One region of the Aestuariirhabdus litorea genome, then DNA from elsewhere that is predicted to be linked to it. Evidence: predicted binding sites of a transcription regulator. Region 1 holds the regulator's gene; each other region holds the start of a gene.
What was found. The regulator sigma-54, encoded in region 1, starts transcription at its own class of promoters, with help from an activator protein. The targets are predictions, from matches to a motif close to TGGCACNNNNNTTGCTNT.
Positions count from the first base shown of each region.

Region 2: nifH (nitrogenase iron protein) is a predicted target of sigma-54. The motif match lies at 3,344-3,361, and genes of this name have one in related genera.
Region 3: D0544_RS03925 (HAD-IIB family hydrolase) is a predicted target of sigma-54. The motif match lies at 2,138-2,155, and genes of this name have one in related genera.

Region 1 is NZ_QWEZ01000001.1:193,849-200,039, reverse strand. It holds gene lptC (LPS export ABC transporter periplasmic protein LptC) at 1-70, shown strand, start outside; gene lptA (lipopolysaccharide transport periplasmic protein LptA) at 57-566, shown strand; gene lptB (LPS export ABC transporter ATP-binding protein) at 575-1,300, shown strand; gene D0544_RS00940 (RNA polymerase factor sigma-54) at 1,413-2,951, shown strand; gene hpf (ribosome hibernation-promoting factor, HPF/YfiA family) at 3,076-3,363, shown strand; gene ptsN (PTS IIA-like nitrogen regulatory protein PtsN) at 3,373-3,828, shown strand; gene rapZ (RNase adapter RapZ) at 3,961-4,827, shown strand; gene D0544_RS00920 (HPr family phosphocarrier protein) at 4,839-5,108, shown strand; gene pmbA (metalloprotease PmbA) at 5,116-6,191, opposite strand, start outside.
Region 2 is NZ_QWEZ01000002.1:809,313-815,503, forward strand. It holds gene nifK (nitrogenase molybdenum-iron protein subunit beta) at 1-754, opposite strand, end outside; gene nifD (nitrogenase molybdenum-iron protein alpha chain) at 859-2,298, opposite strand; gene nifH (nitrogenase iron protein) at 2,411-3,295, opposite strand; gene D0544_RS13855 (NAD(+)--dinitrogen-reductase ADP-D-ribosyltransferase) at 3,538-4,401, shown strand; gene D0544_RS13860 (quaternary amine ABC transporter ATP-binding protein) at 4,420-5,691, opposite strand; gene D0544_RS13865 (ABC transporter permease) at 5,684-6,191, opposite strand, start outside.
Region 3 is NZ_QWEZ01000001.1:817,489-823,679, reverse strand. It holds gene D0544_RS03935 (sugar phosphorylase) at 1-26, opposite strand, end outside; gene D0544_RS03930 (glycosyltransferase family protein) at 23-1,249, opposite strand; gene D0544_RS03925 (HAD-IIB family hydrolase) at 1,242-2,090, opposite strand; gene D0544_RS03920 (hypothetical protein) at 2,374-2,697, opposite strand; gene D0544_RS03915 (two-component regulator propeller domain-containing protein) at 2,939-6,191, shown strand, end outside.

The DNA.
Region 1 (6,191 bases):
AAACGCCCACCTTGACCAGAATCGCGTTCAGCTGTTATCCAATGTCAGAGGCACCTATGAAGTTCAATAGCTCCCTGCTCCTTACCCTGGCCACCAGCGTGCTGTTCAGTGCATCCGCCTGGGCATTGCCAGAGGATCGCGGGCAGCCGATCCGCATCAAGGCCGACTCTGCGGATATCAACGAGGGCATGGGACGTGCGGTATACAGCGGTAATGTGACCATGGACCAGGGCTCCATTCACATCAGCGGCGACAAAATCACCGTATTCACCACGGATGGAACCGTTACCCGTATGGTTGCCGAGGGGAGTCCGGCCCACTACCGGGAAAAGCCCGCTGCCGACAAAGAGATCATCAAGGCCTATGGCCACACCATCGACTACGCCATCGCTCGAGAGCAGGTGACCCTGCAACACAATGCACAGCTGCTGCAGGAGGGCAACTCCTTCAGCGGAGACACCATCCATTACAATACGGTCACCCAGACGGTGAGCGCCCAGAGCAGCGACCGCGCTGACACCGGCGGTCGTGTCGAGATGATTATCCAGCCCAAGAGCAAGCAGTAACGCGACCCATGGCGACCCTAAAAGCACTCCATCTGGCGAAAAGCTACCGCGGAAGAAAGGTGGTCGAGGACATCTCGGTCAGCATCAGCAGCAACCAGATTGTCGGGCTGCTGGGCCCCAACGGGGCTGGCAAAACCACCAGCTTCTACATGATCGTCGGCCTGGTTAACGCGGATGACGGCCAGATCCTGATCGACGGCGAGGACATCACCCGCCTGCCCATGCACGGGCGCGCCCGCAAGGGGATCGGCTATCTCACCCAGGAAGCCTCCATCTTTCGCAAGCTCAGCGTCACCCAGAACATCCTCGCCATCCTGGAGACCCGCAAGGATCTCAACCGTAAACAGCGACTGGAGAAACTGGAGGAGCTGCTGCAGGAGTTCCATATCACCCATATTCGCAACAGCACAGGTATCAGCCTCTCCGGTGGTGAGCGGCGCCGGGTCGAGATCGCCCGCGCACTGGCCATGGAACCCGCCTTTATCCTGCTGGATGAGCCCTTCGCCGGCGTTGACCCTATCTCGGTCAACGACATCAAGGAGGTGGTTCGCCACCTGCGCAACATAGGTATAGGGGTCCTGATTACTGACCACAACGTACGCGAAACCCTGGACATCTGTGAGTTGGCTTATATCGTCAGCGAGGGCAAGATCATTGCCGAGGGCGATCCCGAAACCGTGATGAACAACCAGAAGGTCAAGGATGTCTACCTAGGACATCAGTTCCGCATATAGGCATTGGGCCCCGTTCAGCCCTATAATGGGCCATGCAAGAATTTTGCCGTGACCAACAGAGCGGCCCTCCTCAAGAAGACAGGCAGATTATGGACCGGACACTCTTTTATCTATGAAACCATCCTTAGTCCTGAAAATGGGCCAGCAGCTGACCATGACCCCTCAGCTGCAGCAAGCCATCAAGCTCCTTCAACTGTCTACCCTGGACCTGCAACAGGAGGTTCAGCAAGCCCTTGAGTCCAACCCCATGCTGGAAGCCGAAGAGGGCTCAGACAGCGAATCCTCATCCGATCACGACCAAAGTGGCGACAATAACGAGTTTGACAGCGCTACCGATTACAACACCCTGAGCGAGGGTGAACAGCGCAAGCAGGAGCAGCAGAGCGTCGACAGCGCCAACAACGAAAATGAGGTGATGTCCGACGACTGGCAGGACAACATCCCAGAGGACCTCCCGGTGGACACCGCCTGGGATGACGTTTACCAGTCCAGCCTGCCCCCCTCTTCCGGCTCCGGTGGAGGGGACAATGACGACTACAACCCGGCCGCACGTGCCAGTACCACCGAGTCACTGCAATCGCACCTGGAGTGGCAACTCAACCTCACCCCGATGTCCGATACGGACCGGGCGATCGCCGTCACCATTATTGACGCGCTCACCGAAGATGGTTACCTCAGCTGCAGCTGCGAAGAGCTGCTGGAGGGGATCGAGGAGGAGCTGGAGATTGAGCTCGATGAGGTGGAAGCCGTACTGCGCCGCATCCAGCAATTTGACCCGGTGGGGGTGGCCGCACGCTCCCTTACCGAATGTTTGCTGATCCAGCTTGCGCAACTCCCCGAGAGCACACCCCACCTGGGTTCGGCGCGACTGGTGGTGGAAAAGTACATCAATCTTCTGGGCACCCACGATTATGCCCAGCTGATGCGCAAATCCCGACTCAAGGAGGCCGACCTTAAGGCCGCCATTGAGTTGATCCAGACCCTGAACCCCAAGCCCGGGGACAGCATCCAGAGTAGTGAACCGGAGTACGTTATTCCCGATGTCACGGTCAAGAAGGTCAATGGCCGCTGGACCGTTGAGCTCAACCCTGACGCCGTACCTCGGGTGCGAATCAACTCCGGGTACGCCTCACTGGTGAAACGTGCCGACAACAGCGCAGACAACACCTACCTCAAAAACCACCTGCAGGAGGCGCGCTGGTTTCTCAAAAGCCTGCAGAGCCGGAACGAAACCCTGATGAAGGTGGCCACCCAGATCGTGGAGCACCAACGGGGGTTCCTGGAATATGGCGACGAGGCGATGAAGCCCCTGGTCTTGCATGACATCGCCGAAGCGGTCAGCATGCACGAATCGACCATTTCACGGGTGACGACGCAAAAATACATGCACACCCCGCGGGGTATTTTTGAGCTTAAGTATTTCTTCTCCAGCCACGTCAGCACCGCCAGTGGTGGGGAGTGCTCATCGACCGCCATTCGGGCCATCATCAAAAAGCTGGTGGCGGCAGAGAACCCGAAAAAACCATTGAGTGACAGTAAAATAGCCGGCCTGCTCGCCGAGCAGGGGATCAAGGTCGCACGGCGCACCATCGCCAAGTACCGTGAATCCCTTTCAATCGCACCTTCTAACGAAAGAAAACGTCTGGTATAGGTTATATTGATTGACGGCAACATAGAGATATCGAGCCTCGGATATGATCGGTAACAGAGGCAAACGCATGAGTCCATCGCACGATGGGTTCAGTATCACGTAAAACAGATCAGGAGAAAGACGCATGCAAATCAATATCAGTGGACATCATGTTGATGTAACCGAGGCATTGCGTGAATATGTAGCAACCAAAGTTGACCGCCTGGAGCGCCATTTTGACACCATCACCAGCGTCAACGTTACCCTCAGCATCGAGAAAGAGGGCCAAAAGGCGGAAGCCAACCTCCATGTACGTGGCGCTGACATTCATGCCACTTCCGTTCATCAAGACATGTATGCCGCCATTGATATGCTGGCCGACAAGCTCGACCGCCAGCTAATGAAACATAAGGAAAAGAGTCTAGCCCGCTAACCCTTGGCCATGAACCTCATATCCCTCCTTAGCCCCGACCGCAGCCTCTGTGCTGCGGAAGGCGGCAGCAAAAAACGCGTATTAGAAACCCTCGCCGAAGCCCTTTCCCACTCGGGACAGGAGATTTCAGCGGGAGAGCTGTTTAACGGGCTGATTGAGCGGGAACGCCTCGGCAGTACCGGGTTCGGTAAGGGGATCGCTATCCCCCATTGTCGTCTCGAGTCCTGCACCGAAGCGATTGCCGCACTGCTCAAGCTTTCCGACGGGGTCGACTTCGATGCCATGGACGACCAACCGGTGGATATCATCTTTGCGCTGGTCGTACCCAATGAGGCCACCAGTGAGCACCTGGCGATTTTGCAGGAACTGGCTGGCCGTCTCGACAACGCCAGCTACCGGAACCGCCTGCGCACGGCGAAAACCAGCAGCGAACTCTACCAGATGGCCATTGCCCCCCTCGACTGACCCTCAAACCACAGACCGTACCCAACACAACTGATATACTGACTGCGCAGAGCCCTTAAGGAAGAATCTCCCCTGACATTCCTACCCCACTCCAGGGGTATCATGCAGGGAGCAGCGAGCGAAGTAGCCAACATGCGACTAGTCATTATCAGTGGACGATCCGGATCCGGTAAGAGTAGTGCCCTCCATGTGCTGGAGGATCAGGGCTTTTATTGTGTCGACAACATGCCCGCCGGGCTGCTGGGCTCGCTGGCCGAAGAGATCTCCCGGGAGCAGGCGCTCAGGAACGCCGCCGTCAGTATCGACGCGCGCAATATGCACGCCGACCTCAAGCGCTTCCCCCAAATCCTTACCCAGCTCACAGAGAGCGGCGTACAGTGCGAAGTGATCTACCTGGATGCGGACCCCGCAACCCTCCTCAAGCGCTTCAGCGAAACGCGCCGACGTCACCCCCTGTCCAACGAAAAATGCTCACTTGAAGAGGCGATCCGCGCCGAAAGCGAGTTGCTGTCACCGCTTAAAAACCGGGCCAAGCTCACGCTGGACACCAGCTCGCTGTCGTTGCATGAGCTACGGGATCTGGTCCGCACCCGAGTCGCCGGGCGCAAGGATGGCAGCCTGGCCCTGCTGTTCCAGTCCTTTGGTTTCAAGCGCGGTATCCCGATTGATGCCGATTACGTATTTGATGTACGCTGTTTGCCTAACCCCTATTGGGTCCCTCATCTCAGGGGCTTCAGCGGACTCGACAGTCCCGTGCAGGAGTTCCTCGCGGAACAGCCCGAAGTGCAGCAGATGATGGTGGATATCGGGGATTTTGTGGAGCGCTGGCTACCGGCCTTCGAGGCGGGAAACCGCAGCTATATGACCGTTGCGATTGGCTGCACCGGTGGACACCACCGCTCGGTGTACATCAGCGAGCAGCTAACCCAGCGTTTCAGCAAGCGAATTAGCAATGTCCAGGTTCGCCATCGTGAACTGCACCCGGCACAAGAACAATAAACACAGCGACCATGATTGAAACCAAGATCACCATCATCAACAAACTGGGGCTTCACGCCCGCGCCGCCTCCAAGTTTGTCACCACTGCGGCCGCCTTTGGCAGCAAAGTAGAGGTTGGCAAGGGGGACAGTCTGGTCGATGGCAAAAGCATCATGTCGGTCATGCTACTGGCGGCCAGTCAGGGCACCGAACTGACCCTGCGCATCAGTGGCGACGATGAGGAGCGCGCCCTGCAGGCCATCAGCGACCTGGTCAACGACTTTTTTGGAGAGGGCGAGTAGCGCCCCGTTAATTACCCCCCACCATCATCCCGTCAATCAGGATCGATCCGGTTTGCACATTGCCGCGGCGGTCCACATCGTTACCCACGGCCACCAGATTCGCAAACATGTCCCGCAGATTACCGGCAATGGTGATCTCCGACACCGGATACTGGATCACCCCCTGCTCAACCCAGAACCCGCTGGCGCCGCGAGAGTAGTCCCCGGTCACCAGGTTAACCCCCTGCCCCAGCAGCTCAGTCACCAGCAAACCGCTACCCATCTCAGCCAGCAACGCCGACTCGTCGAGGCCACTGTCGCTGATACGCAGGTTATGTACTCCACCGGCATTCGCCGTGCTGGTCATCCCCAGTTTACGCGCTGAGTAGACCCCCAGCAGGTAGCTGCAGAGCACCCCGTCACGCACAAACGCCTTGTCGTAGGTGGCCAGGCCATCGTTGTCAAAAGAGGCACTGGCCAACCCTCCCTTCAGGCGTGGCTGTTCGTAGATGGTGACGAAGTCCGGAAACAGGGGCTTATCCAGCTGCCCCAGCAGAAAGCTGGCTTCCCGGTAGAGGCTGGAGCCGCTGATCGCGCCCAGCAGGTGCGAAAGCAGCCCCCCGGCCACATCCGATGAAAAAAGTACCGGTACCTGACAGGTTTTTAGCTTGCGGGGATCGAGGCGCTGCAGGGTACGGTTGGCGGCACGAACACCAACCTGTTCGGCGGACTCCAGGTCGGCTCCCCGGCGAGCTACCGAGTACCAGTAATCCCGCTGCATCCGCTCCTGGGCTCCGGCGATCAACACACAGCTGAGGCTCTGGCGGGAGGCCAGATAGCTGCCGATAAAGCCATGACTGTTACCGTATACGCGGCAACTCTGGTGATTAGAGAGGCTGGCACCCTCCGAATTGGTAATCCGGTCGGAGCGCTCAAAGCCGGCCTGTTCGCAGCGGGTAGCGATCTCCAGCGCCTGCTCCACCTCCAGCTCCCAGGGGTGATAGAGGTCAAGGTCGGGCAGGTCGGCGGCCATCAGCTCGGCATCCGCCAGCCCCGCAAAGGGGTCTTCAGAGGTGTAGCGCGCAATATTGCTCGCCGCCTCGA
Region 2 (6,191 bases), on a different contig from region 1:
TGGCCTCTACCCCCATATCGGCCATCATGCGCTTGAGCACACGGTAGTTGCCGAGGTAGGTTTCGAAACCGGGTACCAGGTTGAGCTTGCCGCTACTGCCGACCTCCTTGCCCTCCATATCGTTGAGGGTAAAGGTGCGGGCGAAGCCTTCAAACATGCCATCCCAGCCATTGGTGTGGCTGCCCACGAAGCTTGGGGTATGGGCGAAAGGGGTGGGCATATCGACGGGGATATGGCCCTCCTTCTTGGCGTTGCCGATGAAAGCGTTAAGGTCGTCGCCGATCACTTCCGCCATGCAGGTGGTGGAGACGGCAATGATCTCCGGCTTGTAGAGCGCGTTGGCGTTTTCGAGACCATCCTTCATGTTTTGCTGGCCGCCGAACACCGCCGAATCCTCGGTCATGGAGTCGGATACGGTCATCACCGGCTCTTTGAAGTGACGGTTGAAGTAGGTGCGGAAGTAGGCCACGCAGCCCTGGGAACCGTGCACGTAGGGCAGGGTCTTTTCAAAGCCCAGGGCGCAGAGGACCGCCCCCAGGGGTTGGCAGGCCTTGGCCGGGTCGATGGTGAGCGCCTTGCGGGCGAAGTTGATCTCCTGGTACTCCTCGCTGGTGGTCCAGTCGAAGATCTCCTTCACCTTAGCATCGGCGGCGGGGTCTTCCATGCTGGCTTTCTTGCGGGCCAGCAGCTCCTGATACTCCGGCTGTTGGAACAGCGGATAGCAGGGTTTTACGTTGTCTGCAGTTTGACTCATGTTAACCTCCCCATCGCGCCACTCTGATGTGGACGGACGACGGTAGTGAAAATGCGGCAGATATTTCTGCCTCCAGGGGCAGTCGCGTTAGTGGTGCTCACCGATCAGGCGCTCTTTTTCCAGGGCGCAGTCAGCTCCTTCCAGCAGGGGTTGTTGAGGGTCATGTCCATATCGCGGGCGAAGATGGCGAAGCCGTCGTAGCCGTGATAGGGGCCGGAATAATCCCAGGAGTGCATCTGGCGGAAGGGGATACCCATCTTCTGGAAGATGTACTTCTCCTTGATACCACCGCCGATCAGGTCGGGCTTGATCGCCTTGACGAACTCCTCGAACTCGAAGCCGGTGACATCGTCGTACAGCAGGGTGGCGTTGCTGAGGTCTTCCAGGGTGCGCTCGTAATCGTCGTTATGACCGAACTCGTAGCCGGTACCCACCACCTCCATCCCCAGGTCCTGGTAAGCACCGATGGTGTGACGGGGACGCAGGCCGCCGACATAGAGCATCACCCGCTTGCCTTCGAGGCGGGGACGGTACTTGTCGATGATGGCCTGGGTCTGGGCCTTGTACTTGGCGATCACCTGCTCGGCGTTGGCCTGGATGGTCTCGTCGAAGAAGCTGGCGATCTTGCGCAGGCTCTCCTCGGTTTTGGTGGGGCCGAAGAAGTTGAACTCCACCCAGGGGATGTCGTACTTCTCCTCCATGTGGCGCGCCAGGTAGTTCATGGAGCGGTAGCAGTGCAGCAGGTTCAGCTTGACGTTGACGTTGTTCTGCACCTCGTTGAGGGTGCCATCCCCGGACCACTGGGTGACCACGTTGAGGCCCATCTCTTCCAGCAGGATACGGGAGGACCAGGCATCCCCGCCGATGTTGTAGTCGGCGATGAGGGCGACATCGTAGGGACCGACTTCGCGCTTGTGATCTTCCGACAGTACCCAGTCACGGACCGCATCGTTGGCGATGTGGTGTCCAAGGGACTGGGAAACACCGCGGAAGCCTTCGCAGCGCACCGGTACCACCGGTTTGCCAAGCTCGGCGGATTTGCTTTTGGCGACCGCCTCGATATCGTCACCGATAAGACCGATCGGGCACTCCGACTGTACCGAGATCCCCTTGTTGAGGGGAAACAGCTGCTCGATTTCGTCGATCAGCGTGGCCAGTTTCTTGTCACCGCCGAAGACGATGTCCTTCTCCTGGAAATCGGAGGTGAAGTTCATGGTGCCGTAGCTGTCCACGCCGGTGGTACCAACGTAGTAGTTACGACGCCCGGCGCGGGAATATTGGCCACAACCCACCGGTCCGTGGGAGATGTGGATCATGTCCTTGATGGGACCCCACACTACCCCCTTGGAGCCGGCGTAGGCACAGCCCCGGTTGGTGAGGACACCGGGCAAAGCCTTGCGGTTGGAGGTGATGCAGCCCTTGGTCTCCTGGCCGGGCTCTGCCACGGCCAGGTGTTTGGCACGGTCCTTCCGCGCCTTTTCAGGGTAGACCTCAAGCACCTCTTCGATCAGCGCTTTGGTCTCTTCAACATGTAAACTCGACATAATAGCGTACCTTCGTTTAAACCTGTGTTCGCAAATAACCCTTGATGTGAGGCATTCTCGTAACCTGTGGATCCGGTTACGAGGTCACACCATCAATAGGCCATGGAGGCGCTTAACCCTCGGCAGCCAGCTCGGCGGCGGTCTTGCCAACGATCGACTCGTCCTCGACTTCCATGATGCCGAACTCCATCAGCAGGTCCTCGAGCTCGTCCATGGTGCAGGGGTTGGGAACCACAAACAGGGTGTTGTCGATCACCTTGCGGGCCAGGGCCCGGTACTCATCCGCCTGGTTACAGTTGGGGTCGTACTCGATCACGGTCATGCGACGGATCTCGGCGTGCTGGACCACGTTGTCGCGGGGCACGAAGTGGATCATCTGGGTGCCGATCTTGGCGGCCAGCGCTTCGATCAGCTCATCCTCGCGGTCGGTGTTACGGGAGTTACAGATCAGGCCCGCCAGGCGCACGCTACCGGAGCTGGCGTACTTGACGATGCCTTTGGAGATGTTGTTGGCGGCGTACATCGCCATCATCTCGCCGGAGCAGACGATGTAGATCTCCTGCGCCTTGTTTTCTCGGATCGGCATGGCAAAACCACCGCAGACCACGTCACCCAGCACGTCGTAGAAGACAAAATCCAGGTCCTCTTCGTAGGCGCCCTCCTCCTCGAGGAAGTTGATCGCGGTAATCACCCCGCGACCCGCGCAGCCAACACCCGGTTCAGGACCGCCGGACTCGACACACTTAACATCGCCGTAGCCAACCGAGAGCACATCTTCAAGCTCCAGGTCTTCCACGGTGCCCAGCTCGGCGGCCTTCTCCATCACGGTGGTTTGGGCCTTGGAGTGGAGGATCAGGCGGGTGGAGTCCGCCTTGGGGTCGCAACCGACGATCATTACTTTCTTGCCCGCCTCCGCCAACGCAGCGACGAGGTTTTGTGTGGTGGTGGATTTACCGATACCACCCTTACCGTAAATTGCACATTGACGCAGTGTCATGTTCAGTCTCCTTTAAGCAACGGGTTTCCTATAAGGTCCGATAGTGCTAGGGCAACGCCTGTGCCAAGTCGCTTAAAATAGTTTTAAGTTGTTGATGTAAAAGTAGAAAAAAAGTTTTTGTAAGGAAGGCTCTGGCCTCTTTTGTTCTGGTGGGTATGCGACAAAGCTGGAAATCCTGTAGGGTTAATGACGACAAAACCGGGGCCGGATCGGGCGATAATCTGCAGCAGGGAGGGGAATAGATGAGTGGGCAGCGGGAGCAACGGTCGCCCGGGGGGGCACCGACGGGCGCGGGACAGAGCCTGTGTCGGTTACCCGCCAATGCCTACCTGCCGATCAACCGTTGTAACCTGCCGGCGGTGATTCTCGGCGGGCTCGGTTTCCAGCAGCAGCCGGCACCGCTCTATCTGGACGGCGTGCAGGCGCTGCACAGGGATCTCTTTGAGCGCTTGCAGCGATTGACTGATCCGCTCCAGCGCCAGCAGCAGTTTATCGATTACCTGGATGTGCATTTCTGCCTCGACGACCCCGAAGCAGCGGGCTATGTGGCGGGGGCGTCCGGACGTCCCAAGGCCACCTGGCGACGGACCCTCCGGGGTTGGCTGTTCGATACCGACAGCCGGGAGGGGGCGGTGATGAAGGCCTGGGTGGAATCCCGCTTTGGCCTGCTGCCGCGTTACCACCGTGGGAGCATCCGCGATTTCAGCGGCGACACTTATCGGGGCTATCTGGAGGCGCGGGCACGGGGCCTCTACAACACCAACGCGCTTGAGGCGCAGCTTGATCTGCTCTACAGCTTTTGCCAGTACGAGTTGGCGCAGTCGGGTGCGGAGCCTCTGTACCTCTATCGAGGCATTAACCGCGCCGAGGCCCTCGAGCAGGTGGGGGTCAACGGGGCGGGGCAGCCGGTGGTGCTGCTGACTAACCTCAACTCCTTTTCCCGCGAGCTGGAGCGGGCCTCGGAGTTTGGTGACCGGGTGATGCGGGTACAGGTACCGCGGCAGAAGCTGGTTTGCCACGATAGCCTGTTTCCCGGTCTGCTGAAGGGGGAGGGGGAGCACCTGGTGATCGGTGGCCTGTACGCCATCGAAGACTGGGTGCTCTAGAGAGGGCGGGACTCTGCCTCAGGCGCTCCTGGCGTCTTCCTGATCCTTGTCCCGGGGCTTGCGCTCCTCCTCCGGATTCTCCTCCACGCTACTGTTGCTGCCGTCGCTCAGCACCTCCACCAGGTCGGAGCGGGAGAGTTCGCCCATCAGCTCTCCCTCCTCGTCCACCACCGGCAATGGGTAGTCGTTGTCGAGGGTGTCGGGAATGACCGCCTCAAGGAGTGAGTCCGGGGAGATGTGCGGTACCTCCTCGTAGTGCTCCTCGTCGATCGGCTGCTGGCTGTTCTCGCGGGCCGCCTGCTCCAGGGTCTCCTGGGTGATGATTCCCTGGTACCCCTCATCGCTGACGTAGTAGCCGAAGTCGTGGGGGAGCTTCTTCATCTGCTTGAGCGCCTCACCAATGGTGTTGGCCGTAATGCGGTAGGCGGGCGGTTGCATGACCGTCTCAACCGTCAGCGCGCGGGCGCGGTTGACATCCTTGACGAAGGCCTCGACGTAGTCGGTTGCGGGGTGCAGCAGGATATCCACCGGCGTCCCCTCCTGCACCAGCTCGCCATCCTTGAGGATGGCAATACGATCCCCCAGGCGCAGGGCTTCATCGAGGTCGTGGGTGATGAAGATGATGGTCTTGTGCAGGCTCTCCTGCAGCTCGATCAACTGGTCCTGCATCTCACTGCGGATCAATGGATCGAGGGCCGAGAAGGCCTCGTCCATCAGCAGGATCTCGGCATCGGTACAGAGCGCGCGCGCCAGGCCTACCCGCTGCTGCTGACCACCGGAAAGCTGCGACGGATATTGCTCCTCGTAGCCTCCCAGCCCTACGGTGTCGAGCCACTGGGCCGCCTTCTGCAGGCGCTCCTTTTTATCGATACCCTGCACTTTGAGGCCGTAGGCCACGTTATCGATCACACTGTTATGGGGCATGAGGCCGAAGCGCTGAAACACCATCGACATCTTGTGACGCCGAAATTGCTCAAGCTCTTTGATGGAGAGGCGCATGACATCAGTGCCCTCCACCAGGATCTGCCCCTCGGTGGGGTCGATCAGGCGGTTGAAATGGCGGATAAGGGTCGACTTGCCGGAGCCGGAAAGGCCCATGATGACAAAGATCTCCCCCTTGTTGATCGACAGGTTGATGTCTCTCAGGCCAACGGTATGGCCGGTTTGCGATAAAATGTCATCTTTGCTGAGCCCTTCACGAACCTTATTCATCACCTCATGGGAGCGTTCGCCGAACACCTTGTAAAGGCCTTTTATCTCGATCAGGGTTTGAGGGTTGGTATCAGACACTGTGGGCCCCTCCCAAATGTTTCTGCGCGCGCTTGGCGTAGGCCTGGGATACGCGATCGAAGATGATCGCCAGGGCGACGATTGCCAGTCCATTAAAGAGACCCAGGGTAAAGTACTGGTTGGTGATGGACTTGAGGACCGGTTGCCCCAACCCCTTGACACCGATCATGGAGGCGATCACTACCATCGCCAGCGCCATCATGATGGTCTGGTTGATGCCGGCCATGATGGTTGGCATGGCCAGCGGCAGCTGTACCCCGAACAGGCGTTGGCGGGGGCTGGCGCCGTAAGCGGTGGCCGCTTCCAGTACCTCCTTGTCCACCAGGCGGATACCGAGGTTGGTGAGGCGGATGACGGGAGGAATGGCGTAGATCACGACCGCGATCACGCCGGGAATTTTACCGATGCCCAACAGCATCACTACCGGAATCAGGTAAACGAAGGCGGGCATGGTTTGCATGATATCGAGGGCCGGAGTGACGGCCGATTGCACCCGGTCC
Region 3 (6,191 bases), 620 kb from region 1:
CGGGCACGCAGCGAAAAGCAGCTCATAGTCCCCCCATCTCCTGGTTATCCTCCTCCACTGCCTCATACAGGCGCTGCAAAATATCGGGCTGGGCCGAGATCACCCGGTTCCAGCTCGGGATAAAGGGCTTCTCCATCGGGTTGTCGAGGAAGTAGTTACCCGCCTCCATGATGTTACGGGCAAAGAGCTCCACCGCCTCCTCCTCATCGTGACGATCCAGCTCCAGACCGTTGATGCGCGCGTCATTATGGTAGGTTTCGATAAAGTCGAGGGCGATGCGATAGTAGGTCGCCTTGATGGTCCTGAAGCGCTCGCTGGAGAACACCTCGCCATTGGTCGCCAGCTTGCGGAAGATCGCCTTGGCGATATCGTGGCTCATTTTGCTGAGCCCCTTGCTGGCGTCCTCCTTGGAGAGGGGTTGATGCTTGTGGTCGTAGACATCGGCGATATCAACCTGGCAGATCCGGTTAGTGGCATAGTTGCGTTTCATCTCCGACAGCACCCCGATCTCAAGCCCCCAGTCGGAGGGGATGCGAAGGTCATTAAGCACATCCACCTGGAAGGAGAACTCGCCCGCCAGAGGGTAGCGATAGCTGTCGAGATACTCCAGGTAGTCGGAGTGCCCGCACACGCACTTGAGGGCTCGTATCAGGGGGGTCACCAGCAAGCGACTCACCCGCCCGTTAATCTTGTTTCCCCCCACTCGCGCATAGTAGCCCTTGCAAAACTCATAGCTGAAGTTGGGGTTGGCGACCGGATAGATCAGGCGCGCAAGCATCTCGGGGGTATAGGTGAGCACGTCACAGTCATGCAAGGCCACTGCACGGGCCTTGCCGGAGGCGAGTATATAGCCGAAGCAGTACCAGACGTTGCGCCCCTTTCCCATCTCGCGGGGCGCCAGCCCCTGCTCCTGCAACTGGGCATCGATCGCCCTCAGGCGGGGCCCATCGTTCCAGAGGATGCGAAAGGGTTGGGGAAAGAGGGAGAAATACTCCTGTGCGAAGCGATACTGCGTTTCATCGGCGCGGTCCAGCCCCACCACGATCTGGCTCAGGTAGGAGGCGTTGCGAACATGGCCAACAATATTTTTAAGGGCGGGCCCCTCCAGCTCGGAGAACAGGGAAGGCAAGACCAGCGCCATGGGACGGGTGCGGGAAAAACTTTGCAACTCCGCCTCCAACTGCTCAAGCGGGCGGTCACACAGGTTATGCAAGGTGGTGATGATGCCGTTCTGGTAAAAGTCACCCATGATTTCTCTCCCCGTTGATGAGTCCCTGCGCCATCAGCTCCCTGACCAGCTGGTTCCAGCCGCAGGATCCGATCTCGGTGCTATAGTGCACCCCCTGGGACCGTTTAAGTTTCAGGTGTTCCCCTGAGGGCTTGCGCACCACGCAGGCAATATCGGCGCTCTCCAGCATACGCCGGTCATTGCCGCTGTCTCCCAATGCCAGAGTCTGGTAGCAGGTGTTATCCCGCTGTTCGAGCATGATCTGCAGGGTGCGCATGGCCATGGCCTTGTCCACCCGATCCATCACGTGCACAAAACGCCCCCCTCGCTGAACACAGAGCCCATCGGCATCCAGGGCTTGTGAAAAGTCGAGAAGCTGCTCCTCCCCGTCCTGCCACAACAGGGGCTCGGTAAAGAGTCGCTCCTTTGCACGCCGGGCCGATTCAGTGTCCAGGCCCGTGTGGCTGACCACCTCCTCCACCGACATGTTGTAAAACCCCTGAAAGCGGTAGTCGTTGGCCAAAGCACTTAAGCGGTGCAAAAGCAGCTCTCGGGGCCCGGCCAACGAGATCACCAGCCGGTTTCGGTAAGGGTAGGCGCTGGCGGGCAGGCTGGGGCTCCAGTGCAGAGGAAAGGCGATGGCGGAGCCATTTTCAAAGATGAAGGGGGTGTCGAGCGCCAGCTCCTGCTGCCACTGCTCGACTTCGGCAAAGGTCTTGCTGGAGTTTAATATGATGGGCACACGCGTACGAAGTTCGGCCAGGGTCTGGGCGCTGGCTGCATAGCCATAGCCATCGTGATCGATCAGGCAACCATCCAGATCGCTGAATATCAGCGTTGCCCGTTGACCTGAAATACCCATAACTCGGCTGCCGCCCCCTGCTTTATGCTTCCATTGATGGGATAAGCAATGCAGCATGTTTGCCAACTTGGCTTTTTTCTCTCCCCGCCGCCTATAACAGGGGGTAGACGGGTACCGAAGAGGGAACGGCGCCCAGAGTTAGCGACGAATCCCTCACCGAGAAGCCCATAAGGCGCACAGAAATGGTGCACAAAAGAAAACCGCCCCAGAATGGGGCGGTTGATCCAGTGGGCAGGCACAGTCCGTCATAGCAGCCGCACGTTGGCTAACTGCAGGCTTGGACTCAACCGCGTGAAGCCTTTACATCCAGATAACCACGCTGGATAACGGTTTCCAGCGCATTGACGGCGCTGACCAACTCATCAAAGGTCTGGCGGCGCAGACGAAGCTCCTCAACCTGATCCTCGTTGGGGATGCCCGTATCGCCGGTGGTCAGGGCAAAGAGCGCACAAAGATAATCAGCACGGGCATTGGCCACCATCGACAGGATCGGCTCCAGGTCGTCCAGAGAGAGTTCGTCGATCCTGGGGTTGATAATGGCCCTGTTGATGTCACGCCGTTTCTTTTCAAGCTCAAGCAGTAAGCGGTTGCTGTCCGATGTATGCATGCTCCCCTCTCCAAAATCCCTTATGCGGTGTCACCTGATTCTATATGACAGAGACCGCTCCACTCAAACCCGGCTGCACGAAAGCTTGGTTTTTCACTGTCTCCGGTGCCGTCAGGGTGTATAAAAGCTGGTTGCGTGCTGGCGGCGTTGTTATGGTAGCATTCTGAGGTAGATGTTTTTTTTTACAGGACGTGCCGTTTCTCCCAGACGATCTCTACGACCTTAAAACAGGCCAGGATAGATGACACGAAAACGAGTCCACTACAGCATTGTTGCCAGTTTCATGTTGTGCCTGTGGACCATATTTTCACTTCCGGCCGCCGCCTCCGGGCCGGTCAGCGGTAACATTCGCTTTAGTGCGCTGGGTGCCTCTGACGGGCTCTCGCAGAACACCATTTCAGCCATTTTACAGGACTCCCGGGGTTACCTTTGGTTCGGCACCCAGGATGGCCTTAACCGTTACGATGGCCTGCGTTTCAAGGTCTACCAGCCCCGAGAGCAGGTCCCCTTTTCCCTGTCAGACAGTTTTATCACAGCGCTGGCAGAAGACCACCTGGGGCAGATCTGGGTCGGTACCCGTACGGGCCTCAGCCGATTCGACCCTGACAACGGCCGCTTCTATCACTACGCCAGCGAGCAGGGGCTCAGCAACGCTCAAATTGAGACGATCTACCTTGGAGGGGACAACCGCCTCTGGGTCGGAACCCGAGCAGGCCTTAACCATTATGTGCCTGAGCAAGATCGTTTTGTGCCGATAAGCCTGAACACCGGGGATGGCTCACAGCCCGATATCCGTTCGCTCATCGAGGATGCCCAGGGGGCACTCTGGCTCGGTACCGATAGGGGGCTCTATAAACTCACCGACCTGGGCTCAGGCGCAATCAGCCGGGTCACCTACGAGGCAGGGGGTGAAACGACCGAGGCCTTTGAGGTGCACCAGCTGAAGGCCCAAAACGGATCTATTCTGTTGGCGGCGGGCCAGCTGGGCGTACTTGAGCTGCTTCCGGAGCAGGCCAGGCTAAGGCCCTATATTAACCAGCCGCTGCAGGGGCGCGATGTCAAATCGCTCTACCTGTCAGCCGAGGACAACAGCCTCTGGATCGGTACCGACCGGGGGCTCTTCATCTGGCACGGAGGCCTGCTCGACTTTCTACACAGCGACCTGAACAGCCCCCATACCCTCTCCAACGACCACATTACCCAAATCTACGGGGACCGCTCCGGCGTGATCTGGGTCGGAACCCTGCTGGGCGGGGTCAACAAGCATGTGCTGGCCCAGCAACGGTTTCACTATTTCCACCAGCGCGCCTCCAGAACACCGCTGTTCTCCAACTCCCTCAGATCCTTTTATGCCAGCAGCAACGGTGACCTCTGGATAGGCACAGACAATGGCCTGCAGCGGTTAAACCGCTCACGGGACCAGATCCGGGGATGGCAACACGAGCCCGACAATCCCAGCAGCCTCAGCAACAACCGCATCTGGGCTCTGGCCGGCGATGAGAAGTCCGGGGTAATCTGGGCCGGAACGGCCTCCGGCGGCCTCAATCGCCTGGACCTGTCAACGGGGAAGGTGACCCGGCTGCGCCACAGCCCGGACAACCCCAATAGCCTGACCAGTGATAAAATCCGCAGCCTCTATCTGGCGCCCGAGGGTGACCTCTGGATCGGTACCTGGGGAGGCGGTCTGAATCGCTACCTGCCCAACGGGGACTTTATCCACTACGGCAATAAAATCGATGGCGCCGACACCCTGAGGGATGATCGCGTCACGGCGATCCTACCCGCAGCTGAAGGTCAGCTCTGGGTGGGTACCATGCAGGGGGTCCATCGATTCGACCCCGAAACCGGGCGGGCCTCGCTCCTTATCGGTCTCGATGGCCAGCAGCTGCCGGACCTTCGCATCTCTTCCCTACGACTTGATGATCAGGGGCGTCTCTGGATTGGCACTCGCAAGGGGCTAGGCCGGTATGATCCTTCCAGCGGTGAGCTGCGTCATTTTGGAGCGGACCGGGGCCTCTCCAACGAGGTGATCTACGCGCTGGAGATCGCCCGGGATGGCGCCGTCTGGGTGAGCACCAATCGCGGATTGTTTCGACTCAACCCTGGCAACGAGCAGTTCAGCCGCTATACCGAAGCCGATGGCCTGCAGGCCGATGAGTTCAATACCCGGGCCTCGACCGTCACCTCATCGGGAGAATTGGTGTTTGGGGGCATTAGCGGCTTCAACCTCTTTAACCCGAACGCACTGCAACCCAACTCGGTCCCCCCCCAACTTGTGCTCAACGATCTGCGCCTGTTCAACCGCAGCGTTCGTATAGGGGATGAGAGTGAATTATTGAGCCGCAGTATCAACAGCACCCGGCAGATTACCCTCAACCACCGCCAATCAATGATCTCACTGGAGTTTGCCGCCCTGCATTACGTGGATCCGGCCAACAACAGCTACCAATACATGCTCGAGGGATTCGACTCACAGTGGATCAACACCGATGCCTCACGCCCTTTTGCGGCCTACACCAACCTGGACAGTGGTGAGTACCGTTTTCGCCTGCGCGGCGCCAATAAGGACGGTGCCAGCGCAGAGCGCGAATTCCCCCTCAGGCTAGTGGTGCTTCCTCCCCCCTGGCGTACCTGGTGGGCTTACCTGATTTATGCTTTGCTGACGATCTCAGCCCTGGCCGGCTACGTACTCTACCAGCACAGAAAACTGAAGCAGGAGCGGGCCATCAGCCGGCGACTGCGGGAACTCGACAGTTTGAAGGACGAGTTCCTGGCCAATACCTCCCACGAACTTCGCACACCGCTCAACGGCATCATTGGCCTTGCCGACTCCATGCTCGATGACCAGATAGCGGACGGCATGCGCAGCAATCTGGAGATGATCGTCAGCAGTGGCCGCCGGCTCAACGACCTGGTGGACAACATACTCACCTTCGCCAAAGCCAAATCAGAGGGTGCCCAGGACCAGAACGCCCCATTGGAGGCGGTGGATCTTGGCCCCATCATTCGGGAGGTGGTTACGCTGTCGCGCCCGCTCCTCAGTGGCAAGCCCGTCACCCTCAACGCCACCCTCCCTGATACCCTCTCCCTGGTCATGGGCCATGAAAGCGGTCTCCACCAGATTTTTCATAACCTGGTCCATAACGCCACCAAGTTTACCCACCAGGGGAGTATCGAGATCCGTGTCAGCGAGGCGGACGGCCGGGTTCGTGTGGAGGTTTGCGACAGCGGGATAGGGATCAGCGAAGACAAGCATGAACTGGTGTTTGAGCCCTTCCGCCAGGCTGATGGCTCTACCTCACGGGAGTATGGTGGCACCGGGCTGGGGCTTGCCCTGACCCGCCAGCTGGCACAGCAAATGGGCTCGGAGGTCGAACTCGAGTCCCGCCCAGGCGAAGGCTGCTGCTTCAGCTTTGAATTAACCGCCAGCGATCGCCAGCAGGCACAGGATCCCCTCGATGAGGACCGGCCTGAAAACGCCCACATGACGACAA